Regions from separate parts of the Citricoccus muralis genome, predicted to be linked through region 4. Evidence: riboswitches for the same ligand, from Rfam matches in the RefSeq annotation. Region 4 holds a riboswitch; each other region holds the start of a gene.

Region 1 (7,294 bases), 840 kb from region 4:
GTACGGAACCGTACAGGACAGTCACTGCCGCGACGATCAGCAACGGGGTCAGCACGCCCAGCTCCGAGGCGACTTCCACCCCGTAGAGATCATCGATCACCCGGATGAGTCCGAATGCGCCGGCCTTGACCACGGCCACGGCGTGTAACAGGGCGCTGACCGGGGCTGGGGCCACCATGGCGCGCGGGAGCCAGCCGTGCAGGGGAAACAGGGCGGCCTTCACACCGAGCCCGGCGACCAGCAGACCGAAGATGGCGGCTGCGGTGCCAGGTCGCTCGGCAGCCAGTTCGGCGACGGCCTGGGCCCCGCCCACGCTGAACTCGACCGGACCGATGAGCATGGTCAGCCACACCACCCCGACGAGCATCACCAGTCCCCCGCTGAGTGCGTAGAACAGGTACCCTCGGGCTGCTTTCAGCGCCGCGCGAGTGCCGTAGTGGGCCACGAGCGGATAGGTCACGAGGGTGAGCATCTCGTAGAAGAGCAGAAACGTGAGCAGATTCCCGGCAAAGCCGATCCCCACCGTGGCGGTCACGCAGAGGGCGAAGAACCCGAAGAACCGGCGCCGGTTGGGCTGGCCGTGCAGGTAGGAGACCGCGTAGATGGTGGTGACCAGCCAGAGCAGGGCCGAGAGCAGCGTGAACAATAGCGAGAGCGAGTCGACGCGCAACACCAGATCGATCCCGGGCACGAACTCGAAACGGACCTCCGGGGCGATGTCGGCGTCCATGATGAACGGCACCAGGGCCGCCATCAGCACCAGCTTCACGGCGGCGGCGCTCACGTTGAGGGTAATCCGGGCCCGGGAGGCGTGCTCCGGCATCATGAAGATGATCAGGGCGGGCACCGCGGAGAGGATCAATAGCACCAGCGGGACGAGCGTCAACAGCGTGGTCATCCGGCGCCCACCCCCGCCACGGCGAGCTGAGCCATCGGCGCGCCGAGGAAGCCGGTGGCGATCGCGGCTGCCCCGAGCGAGAACGGCACCCAGCGCTGCAGGGCTGGCCGGGAACTGGGTTCCACGCGCAACGATTCGTCATAGATGTCGGCGGAGCGCAGCAGTGCGGCGATCGGGCGCAGCAGGTACCCAGCCGCCAGCAGGGTGCCAAGCAGCAGCACCGCCACGATCCACCAGACGCCCTGGTCCATGGCGGTGGTCAGGTATCCCCACTTCGCGGTGAAGCCCAAGGAAACAGGCAGCCCGATGAGGCTCACCGCAGCCATGATCATCCCCGCGACCAGCACACCCTGGGTACGTGCAGCTCCGACGAACCCGTCCACGTGGTCGGTGCCGGTGCCGAGCATCAGGGCGCCGGCCACCAAAAACAGCGCGGCTTTGGCTAAGCCGTGGGCCAGGGCCATGGTGATCACGGCGGCGAGCATGGCCCTGACCTGCTCGTCGGGCTCGGCGGACTGCAGCAGCGGGAAGGCGAGGAAGAGGTAGCCCATCTGCGAGATGGTCGAGTAGGCGGCAATGCGCTTGAGATGCTTCTCGGTCAGCGCCATCAGGCTGCCCCACACCACCGAGATTGCCCCCAGAATCCCGAGCGCCAGCCCGATAACGGGATCGGCGGGGACAACCTCCAGCCACAGTCGCAACAACAGGTAGAAAGCACCCTTGACCACCAGCGCCGACATTAACGGGCTGACCGCGGCCGGAGCACCGGCGTGGGCCGGAGGGAGCCAGGCGTGCATCGGCACCACTGCGGCTTTGAGCCCCATTCCGACCACCGCCAACACCAGGGCCAGCCGGGCGGTCGGCGCATCGAGACGCTGCCCGGCTAGGGTCATGTCCAGAGTGCCGGTCTGGGCGTAGATCACCGCGATCGCCACCAGCAGCAGCATGGAACCGATCACCGCGACCACCAGATAGCGCAGCGCAGCACGCAGCGCGCCCCCGCTGCCGAGGGCCACCAGCCCGACGGCGGCGAGGCTGAGCACCTCCAGGGCGACGTAGGCGTTGAACAGATCCTGGGCGAGGAACACCGCGTTCAGCCCGGACCAGCACAGCAGCGACAGCGGCCAGAATCCATTGCGGTCCCCGGTGGTCCGCTCGTCGGTGCTGGCCACCAGCAGCGTAGCCAGACCGACGACGCCGGCGAGCGCGATGAACGCCACTGCCATGCCGTCGGCGCGCAGGACGATGCCCAACGGCGGCGCCCAGCCAGCCATCTGATGCTCCAGCGGACCCGACGAGGCCACGGTGACCGCGAGCGCGAGCGAGATCAGCACGCTCAGCGCGGCAGTGATGACGCCGGGCAGCACCTGGCGGTGACGTGACAGGCACACGCACACCACAGCGCCGAGCACCGGCAGCAGCACCACCGCCGGCAACAGTGCGGAAGCACCCGGGATATCAGTCATCGGCTCTCCTGCTCTCCGGTATCCGCAGCGCCCTCAGTGTCCTCAGTCTCCTCGGCATCGTCGAGGTCGGTCAGTTCCTCCTCGTGCACTGCGCGCAGCAGCACGAGACCCACTCCAGTGAACGCCACGGTGATCACGATCCCGGTCAGGGCCAGCGCCTGGGGTACCGGGTCCGGGGCCTCGCTGCGCACGGCGAGCCCGACCAGGATCATCAGAGTGCCTCCGCCGGTGATGTTCAGTGCGATCAGCCGAGACAGCGGCTCCTCCACGGTGAGCAGACGGATCACGGCGATCCCCGTCAGCAGAGCTCCCAGCCACAAGGTCAGCTCACTCATGATCGGCGTCCTCGGGCCGAGGCCAGGAATACCACGGCGAGGCTGGCGCCGATGCTCACCGCGAGCAGCGTCTCGAGCACCACGGTGACCACACCGGCACCCTCACCGCGCAGCATCAGCCACGACTCGCCGACCACCAGCCCGCCCACGGCCACGGCCACGAAGCCGAGCACTCCGACCACCAGCAGCGCCGTCAGCCCGGTTCCGGGGGCGATGGCGCGGGTACGCGAAGCGTGCATCAGGATCAGCACGGCTGCTCCAGCGGCGCCGGCTTGGAACGCGCCGCCGGGCTGGGAGGAGCCGGCGAACAGCACCCAGGCCGCCAGCAACAGCGCCACCGGGGCGACCAGGCGCACGAAGAGCCAGAGCAGTGGTGCGGCGTCGTCGTCAGGTTGAGAGGCTCCAGCATCACCACTGTCCGAGGTGACGGGCTGAGGGTTCGAGGCGGTCCCGGACGAGCGGACGAAGGCCAGTGCCACCACCACGGCGACCAACAGCACCACCATCTCCATCAGGGTGTCGAAGGAGCGGAGGTTCAGCAGCACCCCGGTGATGCCGTGCTCCACCCCGGTGGCCGGCAGCGCCCGCTCCACCTCGGCACCGAGCCCCGGTTCCGCGGCAGGCGATGCTGTCTCAGACGCCGGCACGATGCGCGCCAGCGCAACCCCGAGCCCGGCTCCCAGGCCTGTCCCGAGCGTCAGGCCGAGCAGACCCCGACCGTTCACCCAGCGTCGCCCAGGGGTCTCGGGCAGCAGGGTGGCCACCCAGCCGAAGAGTGCCCCCGTCACTCCGGTGCCGATCACCGCCTCCGCCAGGGCCACATCGGGAACCCCGATCATCGCCCAGTAGCCGCTCAGCAGTACGCCGAAAACCAGAAACAGCACCACGGCGGTCATCCGTCGCGGAGCGTAGAGGGCGAGCACGGCCGCAACGAGCACGACGGCGGCCAACACCACGTGCACGGCGTTCACGTCACTGGGCGGAATCACGCGTCGTCGTCCCGTGAGAGCAGGGTGGCCGCAGTGGCGGCGGTGGCCAACGCGAGCAACCAGACCAGCAAGACCTTCAGCGCCGACGCCACCGTATCCATTTGAACCATCACGGCCAGGGCTGCGAACCCCAACCCCAAGGAGTCGGCCTTGGTGAGCGCGTGCAGGCGGGATCGCAGGTCCGGGAATCGCAGCAGACCCACGGTTCCTGCAGTGAAAAATACGGCCGCGCCCAGAGCAGACAGCACGGTTACCGCATCGGCGAGCACACTCATGAAACGGACCGTCGCTGTTTTTCGGCGGCCAAGCGCACCACAACGACCACGGCGGCCAGGGCTACCAGGCCCAGAGCGATGTCGCGCAGCGCCGGCTGGTCTGTCAGCACCGAGCCGACCAGCATGACCCCTGCTCCGGTCGTGCCGGCGAAGAGCACACCGGTGAGGCGATCGCGCCCGGTGGGTCCGCGGACCACACGCACCAAACTGATCAGCACGTTGACCGTGAGCAGAATGAGGAGCCCGGTGAGGGTCATCTCGACAATCATGGCTCTCCTGTGAGGACGCAGGTGAACACGGCACCTGGCGGTTTGCGCAGTTTCAGCAATTCTCCAGCCTACGTGAGACCGCCGGTACCTGACCACGCGTCGAGGGCGCTATGCTGGAGGGACATTCGACAGGGGAGCACCCACGCTGGTGCTGAGAGTGCGCGACGCAAGCGCAGACCCTCGAACCTGCTTCCGGTTAGCACCGGCGAAGGAAGTCGAGAATTCTCTCCCCGCACGGATTCTGCCGCACGCGGTGGGCTCCGTGCGGCCCCTCCACTACACCGATGGAGGATCCATGCTCAACCCGACCTCTACGCGCCGAGCGCGTACCGCCCTCACCGTGTCCGGCCTCGCCGTCGTCAGTACTCTGGCGCTGGCCGGCTGCTCGCTGACCGGAGGATCCGGTGACTCCAACGGCTCCGATGAGGCTGGGGAATCCGGCGGCACCGTGACCATCATGACCCACGACTCGTTCGCGATCTCCGAAGAGCAGATCGCCGAGTTCGAAGAGCAGTCCGGCTACGAGCTGGTCACTACCGCGCCCGGGGACTCCGGCGCCCTGGTGAACCAGTTGATCCTGCAGAAGGACTCCCCCACCGTGGACGGGGTGTACGGCATCGAGGACTACTCCACCGCCCCGTTGGTGGACGAGGGGGTCATGGCTGAATATTCGTCGGAGGCACTGCCCGATTCCGCACAGGAGCTGCTGGCCGACGGCGACGCGGTTGGCTACTTCACCCCGATCGATCAGGGCCAGGTGTGCATCAACGTGGACGACGCCTGGTTCGCAGACGATGCCAGCAACACCGACGAGCTGGCCGCTCCCACCTCGCTGGAGCAGCTGCGTGATCCGGAGTATGCCGAGCTGCTCACCGTGATCGACCCGAACACTTCCTCCCCCGGGCTCGCATTCCTTGCGGCCACCGCCACTGCCTACCCCGACGGCGAATGGGAGAACTACTGGAGTGACCTGCTCGACGGCGGCGCGACCGTGGCCTCCGGCTGGTCGGACGCCTACTACGTGGAGTTCTCCGGATCCGACGGCGAGGGCCCCTCCCCGCTGGTGCTGAGCTACTCGTCGTCGCCCGCTTATGAGCCCACCACCAGCATCATCGAGGATTCCTGCTCCCCGCAGGTCGAATACGCCGGGGTCGTCGAGGGCGCGCAGAATCCGGAAGGCGCCCAGGCGTTCATTGACTTCCTGCTCTCCGAGGACTTCCAGGCCTCGCTGCCGGAGGCGATGTACATGTACCCGGTGGACGACAGTGTTGAACTTCCCACCGAGTGGACCGAGAACGCCCAGCTCGCCGAGGACCCGATCCGGCCGGACACCGCCGAGGTGGCCGAGCAGCGCGCTGACTGGCTCACCACCTGGACCGAGCTCTACGAGTCCTGACCCTGCACCGCATCGGCCGGCCCCTCGCATGGACGCTGGCGGGAACACTCCCGCTGGCGTTCCTTGCCGTGTTCTTCGCCTGGCCCGTCGGAGCCATGCTGACCCGCGGGTTTCTCGGCGAGCACGGGGTCGACCTCACCGGGTTCGCCGAAGTGCTGGGCAGTGCGCGCAGTTGGCGGATCATCGGGCACACCCTGTTCATGGCGGTTGCTGGGACGGCGGGGGCGGTGCTGCTGGGCATCCCCGGCGCCTACATCCTCTACCGGTGCCGGTTCCCCGGTCAGTCGCTGCTGCGCGGAATCTCCACCATCCCGTTCGTACTGCCCACCGTGGTGGTGGGGGTGGCCTTCCGCGCCCTGTTCGGCCCCGGCGGGCCGCTGCAGTTCCTGGGTCTGGACCAGACGACGGCGGCGGTCGTTCTCGCGATGGTGTTCTTCAACTTCTCGGTGGTGGTGCGCCAGGTGGGCGCGCTGTGGCAGGTGCTGGACCCGCGCACCGTGGATGCCGCGCGCACCCTGGGCGCCTCCCCGCTGCGCGCGTTCACCACCGTCACCCTGCCCGCGCTCGGACCCGCCATCGCCTCCTCCGCGGGGTTGGTGTTCCTGTTCTGTTCCACCGCCTACGGGATCGTCCGCTCGCTGGGCGCGCCGGGTGTAGGCACCGTGGAAACCGAGATCCACCGGCAGACCCACGTGTTCCTGGATCTGCGCACCGCCGCGGTGTTCTCGGTGCTGCAGTTCGTGTTCGTGCTCGCCTCGGTGGGGCTCACCCAGGGAGTACTGAAGCGCACCACCACCGGGCTGCGGCTGCAACAGTCCCACACCCACCGTCTCACCCGCGCCGACGTCGTGCCCCTGGCCCTCACCCTGGCCACCGTGGTGCTGCTGGTCTCCGGGCCCCTGGTGTCCCTGGTGGTGCGCTCGTTCCGTACTGCTGGCGAGTGGAGCGTAACTAATTACCAGCTGCTGGCCACCAGCTCCGGGACCGGGTACGCCGGCGGTGCCACGGTGCTCGAGGCACTGGAGCATTCCGTGCGGATCGCCGTCGACGCCACGTTGATCACCCTGGTGATGGCGGTGCCGCTGGCGTTTCTGCTCACCCGCCCGGTGCGCACCGTGTGGGGGCGGCGGCTGCAGCGCGGCATGGATGCGCTGATCATGCTGCCGATCGGGGTGTCCGCGGTGACCATCGGCTTCGGCTTCGTGGTCTCCGTGCAGCTGGCCGCCCCGCAGCTGGCCTACTCCGGCGCCCTGGTGCCGCTGGCCCAGTCGGTGGTGGCGCTGCCGATGGTGGTGCGCACCCTGGTGCCCGTGTTGGGTGCGATCAGTCCCCGGCTGCGCGAGGCCGCGGCCACCCTGGGCGCTTCCCCGCTGCGGGTGCTCGCTACCGTGGACGGGCCGTTCCTGCTGCGCGGTCTCGGCCTGGCCACCGGTTTCGCCTTCGCCATCTCGCTGGGCGAGTTCGGCGCCACCAGTTTCCTGGCCTCCCCCGAGCGCCAAACCCTGCCGATGCTGATCGTCCAATTGCTCGGCCGCCCCGGCGCGGACAACTACGGAATGGCGATGGCCGGCTCCGTGCTACTGGCGGTGATCACCGCCGCCGTGCTGCTGATCTGCGAGCGCCTGCGCCCGCGCGCCCTGCGCGACCGTGCCCCCGAACAGACGCT
Region 2 (7,294 bases), 480 kb from region 4:
GTCGAAAATGGACAGTCGGTTCGACAAGATGGATCAGCGTCTCGACGGACTCCAGGGTGAGCTCACCGAAGTGAAAATCGCCGTCGCCCGCCTCGAGGGACCGCAACGTCGGATCGAGATCGCCCGCTAAATTCGGGTGTCAACGTCGGCCGTCGTCGATCGAATCAGCCAGGGCGCCCGATCGGCTGCCCCATCATAGGGGCCGCCCTGAGGATCATCAATGGACTGAGCCGCCAGATCGCCCGGGTCCCAATGCGTCGCGTTGAGCTTCCGGGTCCCCACCGGCACCGTCGTGGGACGCTCGGACTGGGCAGGGAGACTCCGGCGCACCGGGTCGTCTTCTGGGCGCAGGATCTGCTGCACCACCCGCACCATCAGATAAACGGTGGCAGCCACATGAGCCAGCACAGCCATCACGTAGATCGACGAGTCCAACTGATGCACGTTCTCATGTCCCGAGACCTGCGAAGACAGATGCGCCCAGATGGCAAAAAAATGCAGAACTTCGGCCAACTGCCAGATCAGGAAATCCCGCCAATTCGGCAGGGCCAACGCCACGAGCGGCACCAGCCACAACACGAACTGAGGCGAATAGACCTTGTTGCACAGGATGAACGCGGCCACGATCAGCAGTGCCAACTGAGCGAAACGAGGCCGGTGGGGAGCCAACACGCCGAGCAGGAAAATTCCGCCACAGCACAGCACGAAAGACACCACCGACAACGTGCCCAGACTCGCTCCCGTCACCGCTAGCGCGCTGCCATCGGGAAGCACCTCGTTGTAGATCTGCCAGATAGAGGACCACCCCGGCGGGCGCTCGGAGGAGAAGGTGTAGAACAGCGACCAGGCCTCGGGGTTGGCGATCATCAGCGGCAGATTCACCACCAGCCACGCGACGACGGCGCCCAGCACCGTCCAGGCCAGCGGGGCGAAGCGTAGACTCCGCACGGCCAAGATCAGCAGCGCCCCCAACAGCAACATCGGGAAGACTTTCATCGCCGCACCCAGACCCAGCATCACACCGGCCCAGCCGGGCTTGCCTCCGCCAAACAACCACATCCCGAGCATCATCAGGGCCACCGCCCACATGTCCCAGTTGATACTGCCGGCCAGGATGATTCCGGGCGCCACCGCTACCATGGCCGCGTCCCAATACCGGCGCCCGGCGGACCGGGCCGTGACTATCACCGTGACCACCCACAAGGCGAACACGAACAAGAAATTCACATCGAAGTAGATCAGCGAGGCGGACGCCCCGAAACTGGGCAGCGTCTGGGCGATCATTGCCGTCATGGAGGCCACGAGCGCGGCCAGCACGGGGTATTCGAAGGTGGAGCCGTCAGCGAAAGGGGCCAAAGCATTCTCCGCCAGGCCGCGCCCGGCGTAGAGGGCAGTCCAGTCGGAATAACAGCCGGCGAAGTACACATCGGGCTGGCCCCAGCCGTTGATCCGGCAGAACGATTTCTGCAACACGGCGACGACGGCGGCCAGGGTGGTCAGCAGAATCAGCACCCGAAAAGGCGTGAAAAAGCGGGCCGCGCTCCGGCCCGGAACCGTGTGCGCACCCACGGGTCCGCCGATGCCACGGCGCAGCGCGGCAAGCAGACGGTCGTCCTGGGTGGGTGACACCGCGGGCAGGCGCCGGGGAGGTGACTCGGGCATGCCGCCAGTCTAGACACCGGCGGTCGATCTCATCCTGAACGTGTCATCACTCACGCGGCGCGCGCTTAACTACACCAGAAGGCGTACAGTAAGAAAGGTTTGTTTCCACGTTTCGTCTACATCAATCAACGGCAACGTCGCCGTCGCCAAAGGAGTACCGGTGTCGAAGAACCCCATTCGCGTTGCGATCGCAGGCCTGGGCAACTGCGCCACGTCCCTCATCCAGGGTGTGGAGTACTACCGCGAGACCTCTAGCGAGGAGAGCGTTCCCGGCCTGATGCACGTACAGTTCGGCGACTACCATGTCTCGGATCTCGAGTTCGTGGCTGCGTTCGACGTCGACGCGAAGAAGGTCGGACTCGACATCGCGGACGCGCTGGGCGCCTCCGAGAACAACACCATCAAGATCGCTGACGTGCCTGCGACCGACGTGAGTGTGCAGCGCGGCCCGACCCTGGACGGCCTGGGCAAGTACTACCGCGAGACCATCGAGGAGTCCGACGCCGAGCCCGTCGACGTCGCCGAGGTGCTGCGTGAGCGCCAGGTGGACGTGTTGGTCTGCTACCTGCCCGTGGGTTCGGAGCAGGCCGCCAAGCACTACGCACAGGCTGCTATTGATGCGAAGGTCGCCTTCGTCAACGCTCTGCCCGTGTTCATTGCCGGCACCCCGGAGTGGGCGCAGAAGTTCACCGACGCTGGCGTGCCGATCGTGGGCGACGACATCAAGTCCCAGATCGGCGCCACCATTACCCACCGCACCATGGCTGCGCTGTTCGAGTCCCGCGGCGTGACCGTGGACCGCACCTACCAGCTCAACGTAGGCGGCAACATGGACTTCAAGAACATGCTCGAGCGCGAGCGCCTGGAGTCCAAGAAGATCTCCAAGACCCAGGCTGTCACCTCGAATGTGCGCGCCGAACTGGCCGACGACGACGTCCACATCGGCCCGTCCGACTACGTAGCCTGGCTGGACGACCGCAAGTGGGCCTTCGTACGCCTGGAGGGCCGCAACTTCGGCGACGCCCCCGTCTCGCTGGAATACAAGCTCGAGGTGTGGGACTCCCCGAATTCGGCCGGCGTGATTATCGACGCCGTGCGCGCCGCGAAGATCGCCGCCGACCGTGGCGTCGGCGGTCCGATCCTCTCGGCGTCGTCCTACTTCATGAAGTCCCCGCCCGTGCAGCACCACGACCAGGAAGCGCACGAGCTGGTGGAAGCCTTCATTCGCGGGGAGATCGAGCGCTGATCGCGTGCAGGTGGTTCACCGGGCCGTGACCGGTCTCCGGAGCCACCGACAGTTGCCAGTCCGCGGCGGCCACCAGCGCCTCGTGCAGGTAGTCGCGTCCGGCGCGCACCGCGTCCACCCATTCCGGCACCCCGAGTCGGCCCCCGGTATGGCAGGCGCGCCCGGCGTGGGCGGCGATCGCTGACGACAGGGTGCAGCCGGTGCCGTGCGTGTTGCGGGTGGTAACTCGCGAGCTACTCAGTTCGGTGACGCCGTCGCGGTGCACCACCACGTCGGTGACCTCCGATGAGCCGGCGTCGTCGTGAAGAGCCGCGGCAAGGTGCCCGCCCTTCATCACCACCACCGGCACACCCAGCTCGTGCAGCGCCCGACCCTGTTCCACCATCTGTGCCCGGTTCACGGCGGGCTCGGTGCCCAGCAACCGGGCGGCTTCGGGTAGATTCGGCGTCAGCACATCCGCCAGCGGCAGCAGTAATTCGCGCAGGGTATGGGCGGCATCGTCCGAGGTCAGCGCGTCACCAGACGTCGCCACCAGCACCGGGTCAACCACCAGGGTGCCCAGGTCCTGACGCCGACGGGCTATCAGTTCGGCCACCGCGGCAACCACCTCCGGGCTGCCCAGCATGCCGATCTTCGTGGCATCGATCGGCACATCATCCAGCACCGAGGTGAGTTGAGCGACGACGTCGGCCGGGGCCACCGGGATGACCTGCTGCACGCCCTGGGTGTTCTGCGCGGTGAGCGCGGTGAGCACCGAGGCACCGTACACGCGCAGGGCCGTGAAGGTTTTCAGATCGGCTTGAATGCCCGCGCCCCCGGAGGAATCCGAGCCGGCAATGGTCAAGGCTGTGGGCGGGCGCATGCCACCTCCTCGCGCAGTCGAGCAGCGGCAACGCGCGGGCTCGGCGCGGAAGCAATCGCGGACACCACGCAGATCCCGTCGACTCCGGTGGCCGCGACCGAGCGGGCGCGCTCTCGGTCAATGCCGCCGATGGCGACCGCGGGCAGTGCGGGCGCCTCGGGGTGCTGGGAACAGGCTGCGTCGCGAACCCGGAGCCGATCTCGCAGGCCATCGATCCCTAAAGGCTCGGCGGCGTCGGGCTTAGTGGCGGTGACCCAGACGGGGCCAATGCCAATCACATCCGGGCGGGCATCGCCCTCGGCCCGGGCAGCAGAGTCCACCTCAGCTGCCGAAGAAGTGGACAGCCCGATCAGCACTTTCTCGCCGAGGACGCCACGGGCTCGGGCGACAGAATCGTCGGACTGGCCCACGTGCAGGTGGCAGCCGGTGACGCGGGCGACCTCCAGCCGGTCGTTGACGAAGAGGGGGACCTGTTCGAAACGGGCCACCCCCACCTCCTCCACGATGCGGGCCCGGCAGGCGCGCACCAGCTGAATCAGAGCATCGTCGTCGAGGGTTTTGTCGCGTACCTGGATGACGGTCGCACCCCCAGCCACCGCCGCGGCCGCCACCTCGGGCACTCGGGCCGGGCCGCCGGAATACCCGGTGTCGGTGACGTGGTAGAGCGACCAGTCAATGGCGGCGGCGCGCTCGGCCCGCTCGCGGGGGCTCATGCGTGCTCCTCCACCGTGACCAGCTCGCCGACCCGTTCCGGAGTGAGCTCGTGGAGGGCATCCATCCAGGCCACGCTGAAGCTACCGGGGCGCACGGTGGTCTCGGCCGCCAGGGTGCCCGCCGCGGAGAGCAGGGCATGGGCGGCCAGCACGGCGTCGTGATCGGAGTGAACCTCCACTCCGAAACGCACGGCCCCCAGGGCCGCCGCCGTCACCGCGCCCAAGGAACATCCGGTGCCGATCACCTGTTGCATCACCGGGTGCCCGCCGGTCACCTGGCTCACCCGCCCCAGCGAGACGATGGCGTCACTCGGTCCGGACACCGCTACCACGGCCCCGGTGCGCTCGGCCAGGGCCCGGGCGGAGTCCAGCACGGTCTCGACGGCGTCGGTGGCATCCACCCCGCGGCCCCCGGAACCGGCCCCGGCCAGCGCCAGGATCTCCGAGGCGTTGCCGCGGATCGCGCTCGGCCGCCCCTCCACCAGCTCGTGAGCCAGCCGGGTGCGCACGCTGAGTCCACCCACCGCCACCGGGTCCAACACCCAGGGAGTCTCGGTCTCGCCGGCGGCAGCCACCGCGGCACGCATCGCGTCGGCTGTCGCATCGGAGATGGTGCCGAGGTTGACCAGCACCCCGTCGGCCACCCGCGCGAATTCGGGGGCCTCTACCGGGTGCGCCACCATCGCCGGGGCCGCACCCACGGCCAGCAGCACGTTGGCGGTGATCTGTTGGACCACCGTATTGGTCAGGCACTGCACCAGCGGCGCCCGTTCGCGGAGCAGATGCAGTTCGGGAAACGTCGTCATCAGTTCATCACCAGCCCGCCGTCAACCACCAGGTTCTGCCCGGTGACCGCCCGGGATCCCTCACTGGCGAAGAACAGCACCGCGTCGGCGAACTGGGCGGGGGTGGTGACCTCGCGCAGCGGCGTGGCGGCGGCAATCGCGTCGAACACTTCGTCCGGAGTGGCCGACGACGCATCCGTGCTGCGCAGCAGTCCGCCGGAAACCATGTTCACCCGCACCCCGCGCGGACCCAACTCGGCGGCAAACGTCCTGGTCAGCGCCAACAATCCCGCCTTCGCCGCGGTGTAGTCGTGGTATGGCACCACCGGATTCTGCACCAGATTCGTACCCACATTGATCACCCGGGCCTCCCCGGCCTCCTCAAAGTCCGGCAGCGCGGCTTGGATCAGGTGCAGTGCACCCTCCACCGCGCCCTCGTACTGGCGGGCAAAATCCGCGCCCGTGATCTGCTCGACGCTGGGCCGCGCGTCCCCGTTGAAGGAGAAGTCCACCAGGGCATTGTTGACGACGACGTTCACCGGCGCCCCGAACCGTTCACGCCCGGCACTCACCAGGGCCTGCACCTCGTCACGGTGGCGCACATCAGCCCGGACGGCCACCGTTCGATCCGGGTGCCGCGCCACCAGTTCCTCGGCGGCGTCTCGGCTGGAAAGGTACCCGATCACCACCCGCGCTCCGGCTTCGAGAAACGCCTCAGTGAGGTGGCGGCCCAGGCCGCGAGCGCCTCCGGTGACGACGACGATGCGGTCACTCAGGTCAGGGGCGGCAGAAACCGGTCGGGACGCAGTGCCCGGGGTGGTGGGAGGAGAGGCGACGGTAGCTGAGGTCACGGTGGGCCTTTCTGACGGTGGCCAAGAGAGACCACCGGGATGCGCAAACCGACACCTCGCTGTGGACGTCCCTTCGCCAGTACGAACTGGATCAGGTTCAACGGGTGTTATCTCAGCCGCCCGGATCCCACAAGGATCGGCGGCACCCCGCGTCACTTCCCACCACTGTAGGCCACCAGGCCCAGTGCGCGGAAGGGCGCCGGCCAGGTTACTGCTGCGGCGCAGACACCGAGCCGCAGCTGCGGGTCAGCTCAGCCCCGAGATCTGACCGTCGACGACGCTCATCCCGTCGGCGGCGGGACGGCGCGGCAGCCCGGGCATGGTGAGAATCTGCCCGGTCAGCGCCACCAGGAATCCCGCACCCGGACGCCGTCGCAGTTCCCGGATGCTCACGGTGAAGCCCTCGGGCGCCCCCATCCGTGCAGGGTCATCGGAGAACGAGTACGGGGTTTTCGCCATGCACACTGGCACCCGGTCCTCACCCGCAGCTTCCAGGTCAGCCAGCTGCCGCGCCGCGAGCGCAGAGTATTCCACGCCGGCCCCACCGTAGATCTCGGTGACGATGCGCTCGATCCTCTCCCGCGCCCCGGTCTCGGGCGTGAACAGCCCCTCGGCGGTGCGCCCTTGCTCCAGGGCGGCGCGCACGTGCCCGGCGAGCTCCTCGGCCCCCGCCCCGCCGTGTGCCCACACCTCGGTTACCGCACAGGCCACGCCCTGGTCCCGGCACCAGTCCTGTAGCCAAGCCAGTTCGGCGTCGTCGTCCTGGGTGAAGCGGTTGATGGCCACCACCACCGGCGCCCCGAAGCGTTGCATGTTTTCCACGTGGCGGCCGAGATTGACGACTCCGGCCTCCAGTGCGGCCAGGTGTTCCTCTAGGCCGGCCGTGCCCGGATCGTTCAGCGTGGCCAATCCCATGCCCCCGTTGAATTTCAGCGCGCGCACGGTGGCCACCACCACGACGGCGTTGGGCATTGCGCCCGCGGTCGGCCCGGTGATCTGCATAAACTTCTCCGCGCCCAGATCCGCCCCGAACCCCGCTTCGGTGACGACGACGTCGGCGAGCCGGCGGGCGGTGTTCAGCGCGATGATGCTATTCGCTCCATGCGCAATATTGGCAAACGGTCCGCCGTGCACCACCGCCGGGGTGGCCTCCAGGGTCTGCACCAGGTTCGGCA
Region 3 (7,294 bases), 470 kb from region 4:
TACGCAGTCCCATGCCCTTCCAGCCGAACTTCAGCCGCAGCCCGAGCCCGAGTCGTTTGAGGGGCCAGAACAGCACGAGCGCCTGAACCACGATGCCTAGGGTGTGTCCGCCCGCGAGGACCAGGGTGTGCGTCGTCGTCCATTCTGCGAGCTGTTGGGAGTCGTCGATCCCGGTGTAGTGGCCGAACATCAGCAGGTAGACGCCGATGACGATGATGGCGACCGCGTTGTTGGCGACCGGGGCCCACATGTAGGCGCCGAAGCGGCCGTGGGCGTTGAGGACCTGGCCGATGATGGCGTAGAGGCCGTAGAAGAAGATCTGGGGCAGGGTCCAGAGTGCGAACGCGGTGGCCAGGGCAAGTTTCGGCTCGGACCAGTTCAGCGTCAGCGCGGACATGATCGGGTAGGCGCACGCCGTGATGGCGAGGGTGAAGGCCGCCATGATGATGATCGCGAGGGTGATCAGCCGGGACGTGTAGTCGGCGCCGCGGTCTGGGGCGCGAGCGGCCTTGATGAGCTGCGGGACCAGCACCACGTTGAATACGCCGCCGGCGAGCAGCATGTAGATGATGTTCGGGATGGTGTTGGCGGATTCGAAGACGTCGGCAACGAGAGCGGTGGAGCCGATGGCGATGGCCAGCAGCGAGGTGCGGATGAAGCCAAGCACGCGGGAGACGAGGGTTCCGGCGGCCATGATGGCGGAGGCGCGGGCGGCGGCCTGCGGATTGCGTGAGGCGTCTTCGGGCGGTTCCGGGGAGTCAGTTTCGGGGGCGCCGGTGGTGTCGAGCGGGTCGTGGGCGCCCTGGGTTGCGCCCGCGGCGTCGCCGGTGGGTGGGGTGGTGCTCACGGAGTGCGTCTCCCCAGATGAGGTCCGGGTTTGGGCGGTCCCGGCTTGGGCCGGGGGGCGGGTTCGGCGGCGGGGCGCTGCGGGGCGCCGTCGCCGTTCGTCGTCGTGGGTCCTTGCGGGGAACCAGACGTGGTGCCCGATTCGGTGGACTCGGTGGGCCGGGGCGATTTGCCACGCTGTGCCAAGCGCGCGAGGTCAGCTGGGCTGGGGGCGCGTTTCGGGGCGGGCGCGGCTGCGGGGCTAGCGCTCGTGGTGGAGGAACTGGTGGCGGAGAGGTCCGAGGGCTTGGGGACGCGGCGCACGGTGCGCAACACGGTGGGGACCGGGCGCTCGCCGGGGGCGATCTGCTGGGCGAGGCCGGTGATCCGTCGGGTCGTGTAGCCGCGGCGCACGGTCAGCCGGGGGGTGTTGAAAAACTCGTGCATCAGCTCGCGGGCGGCCTCCACGATGCGGCGCTCGTTGAGGAAAGTCAGGCGGGAGGCCAGACGGTCTAGCTCCACCCAGGCGACGTCGACCGCTTCTTGGTCGGGGTCGTTCTCGATGGTGAGCTCGCCGCCGGTGGCGCGCAGCAAATAGTGATGGACGGTTTTGTGGACGCGGTGTGAGGGCACGGTGAACCAGTAGTCGATGCTGCCCAGGGTGGTGAGCACGGTGCCGGCGATACCGGTCTCTTCTTCCACTTCGCGTACGGCGGCTTCGTGGTGTTCCTCTTCGCCTTCGGGGTGACCCTTGGGCAGCACCCATTCGAGGCGTCCGCCCCGGTTGTAGCGGGCGATGATGGCGACCTGGTGTCGGCCTTCAACCTCACGGACCACCATGCCGCCGGCGGAGACTTCCTCGACGGTGGGTAGCGCCATGGATCCACCGGATTCCACCGCATTGATGCGGCGTGATGATGCGGAGGTGTAACGCGGGCGGTAACCCGAGTCAGACTCGGTGCCCCGGGAACCGCGATCACGCGCAGAACGGCGGGCCGCTGACGGGGTCAGCGGCCTCACTCGATCGTCGTGTCGGTCCTGGGACATACCTTCCACTCTATCGGGACAGACGCGGATCGCATCTCATCGCACGGTCAGGGGTCTCGGGTATGGCACCCTTTAACACATCATGACTGAACCCCATGCTGACTCCGTCGCGCCCGAACGCGCCCCCTCGGCGAGCCTGCCGACCGGTTTCCCTGATGATGCCGTGCTACCTGACGTTGCCCTAGAACTGGGCGGGCTTTTTGCCGAAGCCGGCTACGAGCTGTCGCTGGTGGGCGGGCCGGTGCGCGATCTTTTCTTGGGTCGGGGCGTGGTGGATTTAGACTTCACCACTAATGCGCTACCGGAGCAGACCCAGACCGTGGTGGCCGAATGGGCCGATGCGGTGTGGGACATCGGGGCCCGGTTTGGGACCATCGGGTTCAAGAAGGGCGAGTGGCAGCTGGAGGTCACCACCTATCGTGCGGAGCAGTACGATCCCGAATCGCGGAAACCCGTGGTGGCTTTCGGTACCGAACTGAACGATGACCTGTTCCGGCGTGACTTCACCGTGAACGCGATGGCGTTGCGGTTGCCCGACCTGGAGCTGGTGGATCCGTTCGGCGGGATGCGCGACCTTGCCGCTGGGATGTTGCGCACGCCAGGGGCACCGGAGGATTCCTTTTCCGATGACCCGCTACGGATGATGCGGGCGGCACGCTTCGCTGCCCAGCTCGGATTCGCCGTGAACGACACGGTGGTTCAGGCGATGATCGCGATGGCTCAGCGGATCGACATTATTTCGGCGGAGCGGGTGCGCGAGGAGCTGGTGAAGTTGATCCTGGCGGATCAGCCGCGGGCGGGAATCGACCTGCTGGTGCGCACTGGACTGGCTGATCAGGTGCTACCCGAGGTGCCGGCGCTGCAGTTGGAAACCGACGAGCACCACCGACACAAAGACGTGTACAACCACTCACTGACGGTGCTCGAGCAGGCGTTGGACCATGAGGCCGACTATGTGGAGGCCCCGGATTTCGTGTTGCGTTTTGCAGCGTTGATGCATGACGTGGGCAAGCCGGCGACGCGACGCTTCGAGCGTTCGGGCGCGGTGAGTTTCCGGCACCACGACGTCGTGGGAGCCAAGCTCGTGCGGAAGCGCATGCGGGCGCTCAAGTTCGACAACGACACCATCAAGGCGGTGGCCACCCTGGTGGAACTGCACATGCGGTTCTACGGGTATGGCGACGCCGGTTGGTCGGATTCGGCGGTGCGTCGCTACGTGACCGATGCTGGCGACCAGCTGCAACGGCTACACGCCCTGACCCGCTCTGACGTGACCACCCGGAATCGGCGTAAAGCGGAGCGACTGGCCCATGCTTACGACGACCTGGAACAGCGGATTGCCGAGCTGCTCGAGCGCGAAGAGTTGGATGCGATTCGGCCGGACCTCGACGGCAAGCAGGTCATGGAGCTGCTCGGCATCTCGCCGGGACCCTTGGTCGGGCGAGCGTACAAGCACCTGTTGGAGTGGCGGCTCGACGATGGCCCGCATGATGAAGAGACCGCGAAGGCCGAGGTGCTGCGGTGGTGGGCCGAACAGCCCGAGCATCCCAGTGCTTCCAAGTCGTCCGACTCGGATGACTGACCTGTCCCGGCTTGTTGAGGTTGTCTTGTGGCCCGCGGCACTCCATGGTGAGCGAGAATCCGGGCAAATTTCGCTGGATCGTTGAGGTCCGACCATGTCCATCGCACTCACCCGCGATCCTTGCCTTTGCCCACCAGAAATCGACGCGACCTATCGGGAATTCGTTGTGGTCTCGCCCTACTGACGAAGCCCGGGCCGGAAGCGAAGTGGGAGCCGGAATCACGGGAATGCCATACAGGTCTAGGGCCGTGTGTCCACAGGAAACCACAGGCTTGTTGCGACTCAACGAAAAGGACACCGCGGCGATGCGCAGTTTTTCCCAGGTGGCCGCGGGTACCAGTCGTCCGGGCATGATGCAGCACCGATGCGAGGGCGGACGGCGGTTCGGGCGGCAACGGCATGCGTTCCAGCATGGCCGAGGAGAAAGAGAAAGGGGCCAGCGCTGCGGTCATCTGTGGATAACCGCACCGCCGACCCCTCGAGATCAGGCCTTCAGCTGGTCAAAGCCTCAGTTCTTCAGGCCTTTAGCGCCTCGGCGGCAGAGGTCGAGGGCCGACCGATGAGGTCCTGCAGATCCGTGCTCTCGGAGTACAGCGCCCCCTGCTCGATGATCGGGTCCATGCTCGCAAACATGGCAGCGACCTCGGACGGCAGGCCGAAGCCTTCCAGGGTGGCCTGGTACTCGGCCACGGTCTGGTTTTCGTAGGTCACTTCCTTGCCCAGAACCTCGCCCACAGCAGCGGCGATTTCCGGGTAGGTGAGCGCGGGCGCACCGGCCAGCTCGTAGACCTTGCCGGCGTGATTTTCACCGGTGACGACGACGGCAGCCGCCTCGGCATAGTCGCGGCGCGCGGCCCCGGACACCTTCGCCGAGCCGGCGGCGCCGAAGAACTTACCGGTAGCCTCGCCCGAAGCCAGAGCGGAGGCGTAGTTCTCCCAGTACCAGCCGTTGCGCAGCCGCGTGTGGTCGATGCCGCTGTCGGCCAGCAGCTGTTCGGTGGCGGCGTGCTCCGGCGCCAGGCCGAGCTCCGAGGTGTCCAGGTTGAGCAGGCTCGTGTAGGCAATGAAGGAAACGTGAGCAGCCTTCGCAGCGTTGATGATGTTGGTGTGCTGAGCTACGCGCTGACCCACCTCGCTGCCTGACACCAAGACGAGGCGATCCACGCCGGACAGGGCGGCGGTGAGGGCTGCTTCGTCTTCGTAGGAAGCTACGCCAAGAGCAATCCCCTGATCAGAGAGGGGCTGCGCTTTCTCAGCAGAGCGGACGACGGCGACCAGGTCGCTCGCGGCCACACCGCGCTGCAGCAGTGATTCGATGATGAGACCACCCAGGTGGCCGGTGGCTCCGGTGACGGCAATGCGCATGATGTTCCTTCTTTCGGTCGGTGCCTGTTGGCGGCGATGGAATCACTGTAGCGCTTACCTAAAGTAAGTGCAACTGAAAAGTCAGCACTAACCATAAGCGTATACTGGAAGGCATGACGTTCGATCCAGATGCCGAAGCAGAAGCGGAAGACTTCGCGCCCGATGTCTTCTCGAGTGCCTGCACTTCCCGCACCGCCTTGCAGCACCTCACCGGTCGCTGGGGATCGCTGATCATGGTGGCGCTGAAGCTCAGCGGCGAACCCATGCGGTTCGGGGAGATTCGGCGCCGGATCGATGGTGTCAGCGAACGAATGCTCTCTCAGACCCTCGGTCAGTTGGAACGCGACGGGATGGTGGTCCGCACCGTGCACAGCACCATTCCCCCGAACGTGGACTACGGTCTGACGCCGCTGGGCGTGAAAGTTGCGGTGCCGCTGGCGGAGCTCACCGCCGTCGTCGAGGCCGAATTGCCCCAGGTGATCGCCGCGCAGCAGGAGTATGACGCTACTGCCCCGCAGAGGTGACGCGGCGGCGGAGCTGACGTAAAGTCGTCAACACCTATACAACGTGACACGGGGTGCCCCTGGTTCGTAACGAGTCGGCGGCTGAGAACAGACCCGTTGAACCTGATCCAGATCATGCTGGCGAAGGGATTGTCGATTAATGACGCATGTCCACACCCGTTCCGAGATCCACCTCAACCTGTTTGCTACCGCATGCGGGCATCATGCGGCGGCCTGGCGTGCTCCCGATTCTGCTGTCGAGCGGATCGGGGCCATCGAGTATTGGGAGCAACTGGCCCAGCTGGCCGAGCGCGGCTGCCTCGACGCGTTCTTTCTGGCCGACGGGCAGGCGCTGGGGCCGGGCAGTGCGCCGGTGCGGTACTTCGATCCGCTGACCACGCTGGCGGCGGTGGCCCGGGCGACGGAGCGGATCGGGCTGGTGGCAACGATCTCCTCCACCTTCTGGACGCCGTTCCCGGCAGCGCGGATGCTCGCTAGCCTCGACCACCTCTCGGGTGGGCGCGCGGGGGTGAATGTGGTGACGTCGATGACGGACGCCGAAGCCCGGAATCACGGGATGGACCGCCTGCCGGGGCGCGAACAGCGGTACGCCCGGGCCGAGGAGTTTATCGTGGCCATGCAGGGATTGTGGGACTCCTGGGAGGACGGCGCGGTGCGGGCGGACCGGGACGGAGCCTACCTGGATGCCGCGCGAATTCACCCGGTGGACCACCGGGGACGCTACTTCGAGGTGGCCGGGCCGCTGACGGTGCCGCGTTCACCGCAGGGGCGGCCGGTGGTGCTGCAGGCCGGGGCCTCGGAGCCGGGGCGCGCGCTGGCGGCACGCTACGCGGAGGGGATCTACGCGGTGGCGTGGGATGCGCAGGCGGGCCGACGGTATCGGGCGGATCTGCGACGTCGTGTGGCCGCGGCAGGCCGGAACCCGGACGACGTCGTCGTGATGCCGGGCCTGGTGACCGAGGTAGCCTCCACCGAACGGGAGGCCAGGGCGCGGCGGGCCGAACTGGATGCGCTGCTGCCGGTGGCGGAATCGTTGCGTCAGCTGTCGTTCTTTGTGGGTCAGGATGCCTCCGACTGGGAGCTGGATGCGCCCGTGCCGGAGCTGCCGCCCGTGGAGGAATTCACGGGGCCGGTGGGGCGCTATGCCACGGTGCTGCGGATGATCGAGACCCGGAAGCCCACGGTCCGCGAACTGTTGGGGTTGCTGGCGGCCGGGGGTGGGCACGCCACGCTGATAGGCACCCCGGAGCAGGTGGCTGAAACGATGCTGAACTGGGTGGATTCCGGGGCGGCGGATGGGTTCAACCTGATGCCGCCTACCCTGCCGGGGTCGCTGGAGGACGTGGTGGAGCAGCTGGTGCCGGAACTTCAGCGCCGGGGTCGGTTCCGGCGCGAATACCGGGAGACCACGTTGCGTGAGCGGTGGAGTCGGGAGTGAGGCGGGCCGAGTGAGGGCAGGCTCGGCTCATTTCGGCACATAGGACTGTCGCCGGATACCCTGGAGAGGTGAACCCCTTGAATTGGAACATGCCGCTGGTCTGGGTATGGCTGGCGCTGTTCTGCATTGTTTTCGCCCGGGCCGGGGCGACCTACGTGGTGGGCCGGCTGGTGCGCCGCGGTGCCGCGCGGTTTGAGCGCGCCGAGAAGCTGCTCGCTTCGCCGTCGTACCTCACGGCCGAAGCCCGGATTAACCGCTGGGGCGCCCCGGTGGTGGCGGTGAGTTTCCTGACGATCGGGTTCCAGACCCTGGCTAACCTCAGCGCGGGCGCCACTCGGATGTCGGCCTGGCGATACTTACCCGCACTGGTGGTCGGCGGCGCGGCGTGGGCGACCATCTACTCCACCATCGGATTCGTGGGGTTCGAGGCGGTCTCCCGGGCCTATGCGCGCTGGCCGGTGGGCACCGTGGTGTTCGGGGTGGCGGTGCTGGTGGCCCTGGTGCTGCTGGCGA
Region 4 (7,294 bases):
GGGCTCTGGATGAACGCGGTGGGGTTCGTGCTGGTGACCCTGTTGGCCCTGTGGGGATTGCCGTTGGTGCTGGGCTAGCTGATTCTTCGTCGGGACGTCGAGGGGTCGTGGATATGCCAGAGGCCCGGTCGGTGAAAACCGCCGGACCTCTGGTAAAAATCTAACAGGGAGACCTGCCCCTGCTTTCACCCTCAAGTATACGCGGAATCTGCGAGCAGGTCGATTGAGCGGAGACGGCTGTTGTACGACACTCTTGAACCACACCTCACCGCAATGCGACTCACGCCTTATCTGGCTGCTGAGAAGGGCCACCGTAAGAACGCAATCCGCCTCTACCAGTGGAACATTGAATTATCTGGTGCGGTGTATCAGGCGTTGCACGTTGTGGAGGTTGTGCTCCGCAACGCTATCGATGAGCAGTTATGCCGTTGGAACGCCACTCAAATCAATTCTCGAACTGGATCACCATTACGTTCCGAATGGCTTCTTGACCCGGCCCCACTATTGACAAGACTCGTTCGCGCGAAAGAACTTGATGTTTCCCGGAGGCGCGCTGAACAAGCTGTTCGCCAGCAAAAGCGCCCTGTAGCTCATGCTGACTTACTGGCGCAGTTGTCGTTCGGAACATGGCGCTTTCTCTTGCCTGACAAAGACGCCGGGCGCAAGCTGCTTTGGGAAGAAGCAACCAAAGACGCGTTTCCGTACTTGGAGCGGAGCCCCGCTGAACTCGTGAAGTCCATTGACGGTATCTATAGACTCCGGAACCGAGTCGCGCATCTTGAACCGCTTCTTAACAAGGGCAATGTTCGCAAACAGTTCGAGAACATGCGAACGGTACTCAGAGAAATCGATCCGGACGTTGAAAAATGGTTCGTGAGCATTCAGAAAGTGACCACGGAACTGCGGAACAGCCCGCGTTAGCTCTGCACGGTGGGCTGCTGCGCTGCCGCCTTTTCCTGGCGGGCGGAGCGGGCGCGGAAGAACAGCGCCAATAAACCGCCGGAGATGTTGTGCCACACGCTGAACACCGCGGCCGGTAGGGCCGCCACCGGGCTGAAGTGTGCGGCGGCCAGCGTGGCGGCGAGACCGGAGTTCTGCATGCCGACCTCCACCGCCGTCGTGCGTGCCACCCGCTCCGGGTAGCGGAACAGCCGGGCCGCGACGTAGCCGAGCATGTAGCCGAAAGCGTTGTGCAGCACCACGACGAGCAGCACCAGCAGCCCGGCTTCCACGATGCTGTCCGCCGAGCCGGAGACGACAGCCACCACCACGTAGGAAATGCCCAGCACGGACACCCACGGTAGCGCTGGCAGCACCCGGGCAACCCAGGAGCGCAGCAGCCAGCGCACCAGCAGTCCCGCCACGATCGGGATGAGCACCATCTGCACGATGGACATCGCCATCGCCCCGGCGTCCACCGGCAGCAGCGTTCCGGCCAGCCACAGGGTCAGCAGCGGGGTGAAGATTGGGGCCAGCAGCGTCGAGACCGAGGTCATGGTCACCGACAGCGCCACGTCGCCCTTGGCGAGATAGGTGATGACGTTCGACGACGTGCCGCCCGGGGCGCAGCCCACCAGAATGACACCGATGGCCAGCTCGGCCGGCAGCTGGAACACGAAGACCAGGGCCACCGCGATGCTGGGCATGATCACGTACTGGGCCACCACGCCGAGCAGCACGGGCAGCGGTCGCTTGGCCACCAGGGCGAAATCGGGCAGGGTCAGGGTGATCCCCATGGCGAACATGATGATCCCCAGTGCCACCGAGGTGTACTGGGCCAGCGGCGCGGTCTGGGCCGGGAAGAGGAAACCGATGAGGAACGCGACGATGATGATCGCCGGGAACAGGGTGACCGCAATGCGTGCGGAACGGTCTTCGCCGTCGCGCGATGCCGGTGGGGCCGGGGCGCCGGTATCGGTGCTGGGTGGAACCGGGTGCGTCATCGTCTCTCCTTGAGCGTCTGCAGGTGTGATGAGTGCATACTCTCAGATCAGCGCGTCATGGTCCGGTGATCCACGTAACGTGATGTCCCCGTCCATTGCCGATTTCACCGGACCTGGCTACCGATTTCACCGGGCCCAGTCGCGGTGCGGCGAGGTACCGCCGAGGCCCGGATTGAACGTGTTGGTCGGGTCGAGGGCGCGGAAATGCTCCTCCAGCTCCGAGGGCAACTCGTAGAGACGCCCGTAGTTGTGCTCGGCCGGGATCGCCGCCCCACGGGCCTCGAGCAGCGCCGTCATCTGCTTCTTCAACGCCACCGGGTCCACACCCTTCTTCGCCACGTGATCCTGGTGTAGCACGTGGCAGAAGAAGTGCCCGTAATAGGAGCTCACCGACAGCTGGTCGGCGATCTCGGCGGGCAGGACCTCCAGCCAGTCTTCGTCGTCGCGACGCAGGGCGACGTCGAAGGTGATCATGTCGGAGGAGCGCTTGCGATTCAGATTGAAGTACCGGGTCATGGCGCTGGCGGCACCGAAACGCAACAACATCGCTGACTGGGCCTCATCGGGAGTGCACTCGAAGAATGCGCCCAGATTTTCGGCATCGTGGAAGAAGCTGCTGAGGAGCTCGGTCGTCGCCTCGCGATCCGAACCGCTGACCACCATCACCAGGTGGTGCTCAAAGCGTTCGCGATACTCGAGCAGTCGCTGGGGCAGCTGCTGAGGCAACAGAGCGAAAGCCTTCTGGGCGATGGTGTCGGCGGTGGTGGGCCCGAAGAACGGCAGCTTGGCGAACACGCCGTTGGCCCAGCTCTTCAGCGCGAACAGGCGCCGCACCTGACGGCTGCTGGCGTGCTTCAGTCCCATGAATGTGTCTTTGCCGTACTCCGCGGCCAGGTCGAAGGCGCCGCGGCCCATGTATTCCCCGGAGATTGGCAGCTGATTCTCGGACGCCAGGATCTCGCGGCGCAGTCGTTCCAGCTCGGCAGGGCTGTTGGTTCCGATGTAGAAAGTGGCGGTGTTCTCCTCGCGCGGGAAGGTGCGGGTGCGCACGGCGAAAATCATGATCTTCCCAGCGCTGCCCGACGCCTCCTTGAGGAACGTGGGGTCCGCATTGAACCGGGCCGGGCTGGGCGCGATCTGCCGCACGTGATCGGCATAGCCGGTGGCGCGGGTGTCCTCTGGAGCGGGGGAAACGTCCTCCGGATCCCACCGTCCCTGCTGCAGGGCGTCCAGCAGCTCTTCGGGATCCTCGCTGAGAGTGATGCCGAGGTGATTGACCAACTCAAGCTCTCCCGCCTCGGTCACCCGGGCGTAGACGGCGTGTTCCGTGAACGCTGGCCCCTTGCGCACCTGGCTACCGCCGGAGTTGTTGGCGATGCCGCCCACCACCGATGCGCCGATGGAGGTCGAGCCGATCACGGAGTGCGGCTCACGATGGTGCGGGGCCAGGGTCTGCTCGAGATCCATCAAGGTGGCCCCGGCCAGGCTCACCGCCTCACGCGCGTCGTGGAGGAGGTGAATCCCGTTGATGCGCAGGGTGGAGAAGACGACGACGTCGCGATCGTCGCCTTGGTCTGCCGGACCGGAGCCGCCGGTGAGTCCGGTGTTGGCGGCCTGAGGGATGACGGCGAGGCCGTGCTCGACGCACACCTGCAGGGCGCGCCACATCTCGGTGAGGGTGCCGGGGCGCAGCACCGCGAGCACCCGACCGGAGCCGAACCGGTTGCCTTTCACGTAGGGGGCGGTGGCGCGCGGGGTGGTGAGCACGTGCGCGCGGCCCACGATCGTCCTGAAGGAGGCGACGGCTGGATGGGCTGGTGCGGGACGGGACGGGCTCATGGTACTCCTGGGACCTCGGGGGTGTGTCTCCCACCGATTGTGCCCCGTTGGCGCTGGTGATGTCGATGGTCATGGTCGCCCTGATTTCGGGGTGATTAAATTGTGTTATGACGCTGTAGCTGGAGTATGACGAGGCACTGCGGCACGCAGAGCATGCGCGATTGCGTCGCAGCCAGCCGGCCATCAGCTACCAGATTGCCCGAGAACGCACCGACGGGGCCCGCCTGAGCGAGCTCATCGCGGCGATGATCGGCCCGCGTCAGACCTTGATCTACTGGTTCAACCGCCCGTCGACGCAGACATCTCCGACATCGTGAGCTACCGCGGACTGGACCTGCATCTCGACCAGGACATTCTTCGAGACAAGGTCTTGGTTTGATGGAGGTCAGAGTGGTCAAAGAGCTTCTGCATATTCAGCGATGTTTGTCTGTATCGGCGTCGATGGTCGTTCACGGCAAGGCGGCTTACGACGAAGATCCAATCGCACAAGAAGCGGGGGAGTCAGTCATGATGAACATCGGTGAGGCCTTTACGACGCTTGTCGCGCTGGGTGCTACAGCACCTCCTGGGGTCCGTTGGAGTGACGCGGCCAAGAATCGCGAGAAGATCGCTCATCACTATTCCGTCATTGTTCGGGAACTGACGTGGCGCACGCTCGCTGAATCGCTTCCACGGTGGGAGAAGTCGCGGTCTCCACTTTTCGAGGAAGCTGGTCGAACTTTCGACGGAATCTGACCTGGATGAATGACCAGGTTGGTGTGTGCATGGTGCGAAAGCACTGGTCAACGCCGTCGTGCAGGCACTAAGGTAGAGGATCGTAGACCCCGGGGTGCACCGATACTGGTGCTGAGAGTGCGGAGATGCCGCAGACCCGAATCCACCTGATCCAGTTCGTACTGGCGTAGGGAGTGGTCCGTTAGCTCTATGTCAGAGTTCCGGTGGTCGGAAAGGTGCCCACCGTGACGGGCCAGACACTCACCCCCGAGCAGATCGGGATCGGGATGCGCATCAGCATCCACCCCCACACCGATGCCTTCGTGGACGTGATCCTCGCCGCCCTGGAGGAGACCACGACGGCGGCACGGGAGCGCGGCATCCTCGAGAACCTGGTGATCGAGACCGGGGAGGTCTCTACCTACGTGGGCGTGCGCTCCGGAGCCGCAGCCCAGCAGCTCGCCGAGTACGCCACCACCCTGATCGCTGCGGCGTCCCGTGCTTCCGGGCGGGCGCATCTGACCAGCCACCTGCTGCTCTCTCGGGGCTGCCCGGGGGAGGCCGCTTGTGAGCTGGTGCCCGGAGAGATGCCGGCGGAGACGCGCGTCGACCTGGAACTCACCGGACTGCCCGCCGTCGCAGCCTGGTCGCTGTACCCCCTGGCCGACGACGGTCTGCCGCACATGGAGCCCATCATGGCTGCGATCGAGGCGGCAAAATCCAGCGGCATCGACGTCGTGAGCGAACACTACGCCACCGTGCTGCGCGGGGACCTAGCCGAGGTGCTGGCGCTGGTGGTCAACGCCTGGGGTCGGGTGGGTGAACAGGTGCCGCATGTGGTCAGCCACGTGAGCATTTCGCTGGATTCGCCGAGTGCGGGATGGGCGGGTGCCCGATGAGCTCAACACAGCAGAAATCTGTTGGGGCAGGCGCACGCGTGACCAACCCCTATGACAGCCCGTGGCGCTGGCAGCTCAAAGACCTGGTGATGGTGGTGGTGCTGGGCGTCGTGTTCGGGTTCATCTACTGGGCGCTGGTCCAGGCCTGGAACGGACTAGCTGTGCTGATGGGTCCCGCCGGTGATCTGGCGGGACACGTGATGCTCGGAACCTGGTTGCTGGTGGCGCCGTTGGCGGTGGCGATCACGCGCAAGGCCGGATCGGGGATTCTGGCGGAGGTGCTGGCCGCCACCATCGAGTTCGTTTTTCTGGGTTCTCCGGTGGGGCCGATGCTCTTCATTACCGGTCTGCTGCAGGGGCTGGGTTCGGAGCTGCCGTTTGCCCTCGGCGGCTACCGGCGTTTCGGGATCAGCCGCTACGCGTTCAGCGGGCTCTGCGGTGCGTTTTTCGTGTTCTGGTTTTCGGCCCTGCGCTCGGGCTGGTTCGGGCAGGACATTCTGCTGCTGCGTCTGGGGATCCAGTGCGCCTCCGGAATTATTCTGGGTGGGATTCTGGCCTGGGTGCTGGTGCGCGCGGTGAAAGCGACCGGCGTCGTGGACAACTACGCCATCGGGCGTGCGCGATGACGTCCATGGAGAATCTGGTCGAGCTGCGCGGATTCACGGCGGTGGATCCGCGCAGCGGCCGGGTGCTGCTGGAGGACATCGACCTCAGTGTGGCGCCGGGCGAGCGGGTGCTGCTGTTGGGTGCCTCGGGAGCCGGGAAATCCACCCTGTTGGATGCGATCCGCGGGGTGGTGCCGCACTCGGTGCCCCTGGACGTGAGCGGGGAATGCCTGGTGAACGGGGCGCCGGTGTTGGGCTCCACGGTAGCCGAGTTGACGCGGATGATCGGCACCGTGCCACAGGACCCGCACGCCAGCATCTGCCTGCCGACGGTGGAGGACGAGATCGCCCTGACCCTGGAGAACCACGGGATGAAGCCCGGACAGATCGGGTGGCGGATTGCGGAGGTGCTGGACGAGGTGGGTGCCGGGCACCTGAAGGATCAGCGCACCCGGACGCTCTCGGGTGGGTGGCTTCAGCGGATCGCCACGGTGGCCGCGCTCGCGGCACGACCGCGGCTGGTGTTGGCGGACGAGCCGACCTCGATGCTCGACGGTGCCGGGGTGGCCCAGGTGATGGAACTGCTCACCCGGCTGACCGGAGACGACGGCGCCCTGATTCTGGTGGAGCACCGACTCAACGAGTTGGCCGAAGAATCGGGCGGGCCGGGACTGCCGCCGCGCACCGTGGTCATGGAAGCCGGACGGATTCTGGCCGATGGCCCCACGGATCAGCTGTTGCAGGAACACGCAGACCGGTTGGACGCCGGTGGCGTTTGGGTTCCGGGTGCCACGATCGGGACGTTCCCCGAGGCCCAGCCGGCGCCATCGGAGTTGCTGCGCGCCACCGGGCTGACCGTCAAGCCGGACCCGCATGACCCGGAGATTCTCCCCGTATTCGGGGGACTGGATCTCACCGTGCGGGCGGGGGAGCGGGTGGTGGTGCGCGGGCCCAACGGCTCTGGTAAAACCACCCTGCTCACCGCGCTCGCGGGCCTGGTTCCGCTACGCCCTGGTCGGGCCGGTGGAAACTCGGGTGAGCTCACCGGGGTGGTCCCGGTGATGGTGTTTCAAAACCCGGAGCACCAGTTTTTGGCCCATACGGTGCGCGACGAGCTCGGGGACGACGACCACGGTGCCGAGCTGGCGCGGCTCTTCGGGCTGGAGCACCTGCTCGAGCTCAGCCCGTTCCGGCTCTCCGGCGGGGAGCAGCGGCGACTCTCGGTGGCTCTGGGACTGTTGGCGGTGCGCCGTCGTGACGAGCCCACGGTACTTCTGGCCGATGAGCCGACGTT

Evidence for each region. A riboswitch is a leader RNA that binds a small molecule or an ion and turns the genes downstream of it on or off. The one in region 4 is predicted to bind thiamine pyrophosphate.
Region 1: linked by a shared signal. The riboswitch ahead of P8192_RS12630 (thiamine ABC transporter substrate-binding protein) and the one ahead of P8192_RS02080 (YkoF family thiamine/hydroxymethylpyrimidine-binding protein) in region 4 are both predicted to bind thiamine pyrophosphate.
Region 2: linked by a shared signal. The riboswitch ahead of P8192_RS14345 (3-oxoacyl-ACP reductase) and the one ahead of P8192_RS02080 (YkoF family thiamine/hydroxymethylpyrimidine-binding protein) in region 4 are both predicted to bind thiamine pyrophosphate.
Region 3: linked by a shared signal. The riboswitch ahead of P8192_RS14360 (NtaA/DmoA family FMN-dependent monooxygenase) and the one ahead of P8192_RS02080 (YkoF family thiamine/hydroxymethylpyrimidine-binding protein) in region 4 are both predicted to bind thiamine pyrophosphate.

Annotation. Positions count from the first base shown of each region.
Region 1 is NZ_CP121252.1:2,744,837-2,752,130, forward strand. It holds gene P8192_RS12600 (proton-conducting transporter membrane subunit) at 1-898, opposite strand, end outside; gene P8192_RS12605 (complex I subunit 5 family protein) at 895-2,364, opposite strand; gene P8192_RS12610 (NADH-quinone oxidoreductase subunit K) at 2,361-2,699, opposite strand; gene P8192_RS12615 (DUF4040 domain-containing protein) at 2,696-3,688, opposite strand; gene P8192_RS12620 (cation:proton antiporter) at 3,685-3,963, opposite strand; gene P8192_RS12625 (hypothetical protein) at 3,960-4,232, opposite strand; TPP riboswitch at 4,353-4,463, shown strand; gene P8192_RS12630 (thiamine ABC transporter substrate-binding protein) at 4,528-5,628, shown strand; gene P8192_RS12635 (ABC transporter permease) at 5,697-7,294, shown strand, end outside.
Region 2 is NZ_CP121252.1:3,103,065-3,110,358, forward strand. It holds gene P8192_RS14315 (response regulator) at 1-130, shown strand, start outside; gene P8192_RS14320 (glycosyltransferase family 87 protein) at 127-1,662, opposite strand; gene P8192_RS14325 (inositol-3-phosphate synthase) at 1,823-2,908, shown strand; gene thiD (bifunctional hydroxymethylpyrimidine kinase/phosphomethylpyrimidine kinase) at 2,883-3,770, opposite strand; gene thiE (thiamine phosphate synthase) at 3,749-4,483, opposite strand; gene thiM (hydroxyethylthiazole kinase) at 4,480-5,289, opposite strand; gene P8192_RS14345 (3-oxoacyl-ACP reductase) at 5,289-6,119, opposite strand; TPP riboswitch at 6,171-6,279, opposite strand; gene P8192_RS14350 (formate--tetrahydrofolate ligase) at 6,366-7,294, opposite strand, start outside.
Region 3 is NZ_CP121252.1:3,111,253-3,118,546, reverse strand. It holds gene murJ (murein biosynthesis integral membrane protein MurJ) at 1-847, opposite strand, end outside; partial or broken gene P8192_RS14380 (NUDIX domain-containing protein) at 1,270-1,704, opposite strand; gene P8192_RS14375 (CCA tRNA nucleotidyltransferase) at 1,955-3,454, shown strand; gene P8192_RS14370 (SDR family oxidoreductase) at 3,971-4,819, opposite strand; gene P8192_RS14365 (winged helix-turn-helix transcriptional regulator) at 4,933-5,343, shown strand; TPP riboswitch at 5,383-5,490, shown strand; gene P8192_RS14360 (NtaA/DmoA family FMN-dependent monooxygenase) at 5,483-6,781, shown strand; gene P8192_RS14355 (DedA family protein) at 6,850-7,294, shown strand, end outside.
Region 4 is NZ_CP121252.1:456,069-463,362, forward strand. It holds gene P8192_RS02050 (SLC13 family permease) at 1-78, shown strand, start outside; gene P8192_RS02055 (hypothetical protein) at 241-921, shown strand; gene P8192_RS02060 (bile acid:sodium symporter family protein) at 918-1,943, opposite strand; gene dld (D-lactate dehydrogenase) at 2,070-3,782, opposite strand; gene P8192_RS02070 (hypothetical protein) at 3,944-4,099, shown strand; gene P8192_RS02075 (HepT-like ribonuclease domain-containing protein) at 4,173-4,517, shown strand; TPP riboswitch at 4,598-4,708, shown strand; gene P8192_RS02080 (YkoF family thiamine/hydroxymethylpyrimidine-binding protein) at 4,742-5,395, shown strand; gene P8192_RS02085 (ECF transporter S component) at 5,434-6,021, shown strand; gene P8192_RS02090 (ABC transporter ATP-binding protein) at 6,027-7,294, shown strand, end outside.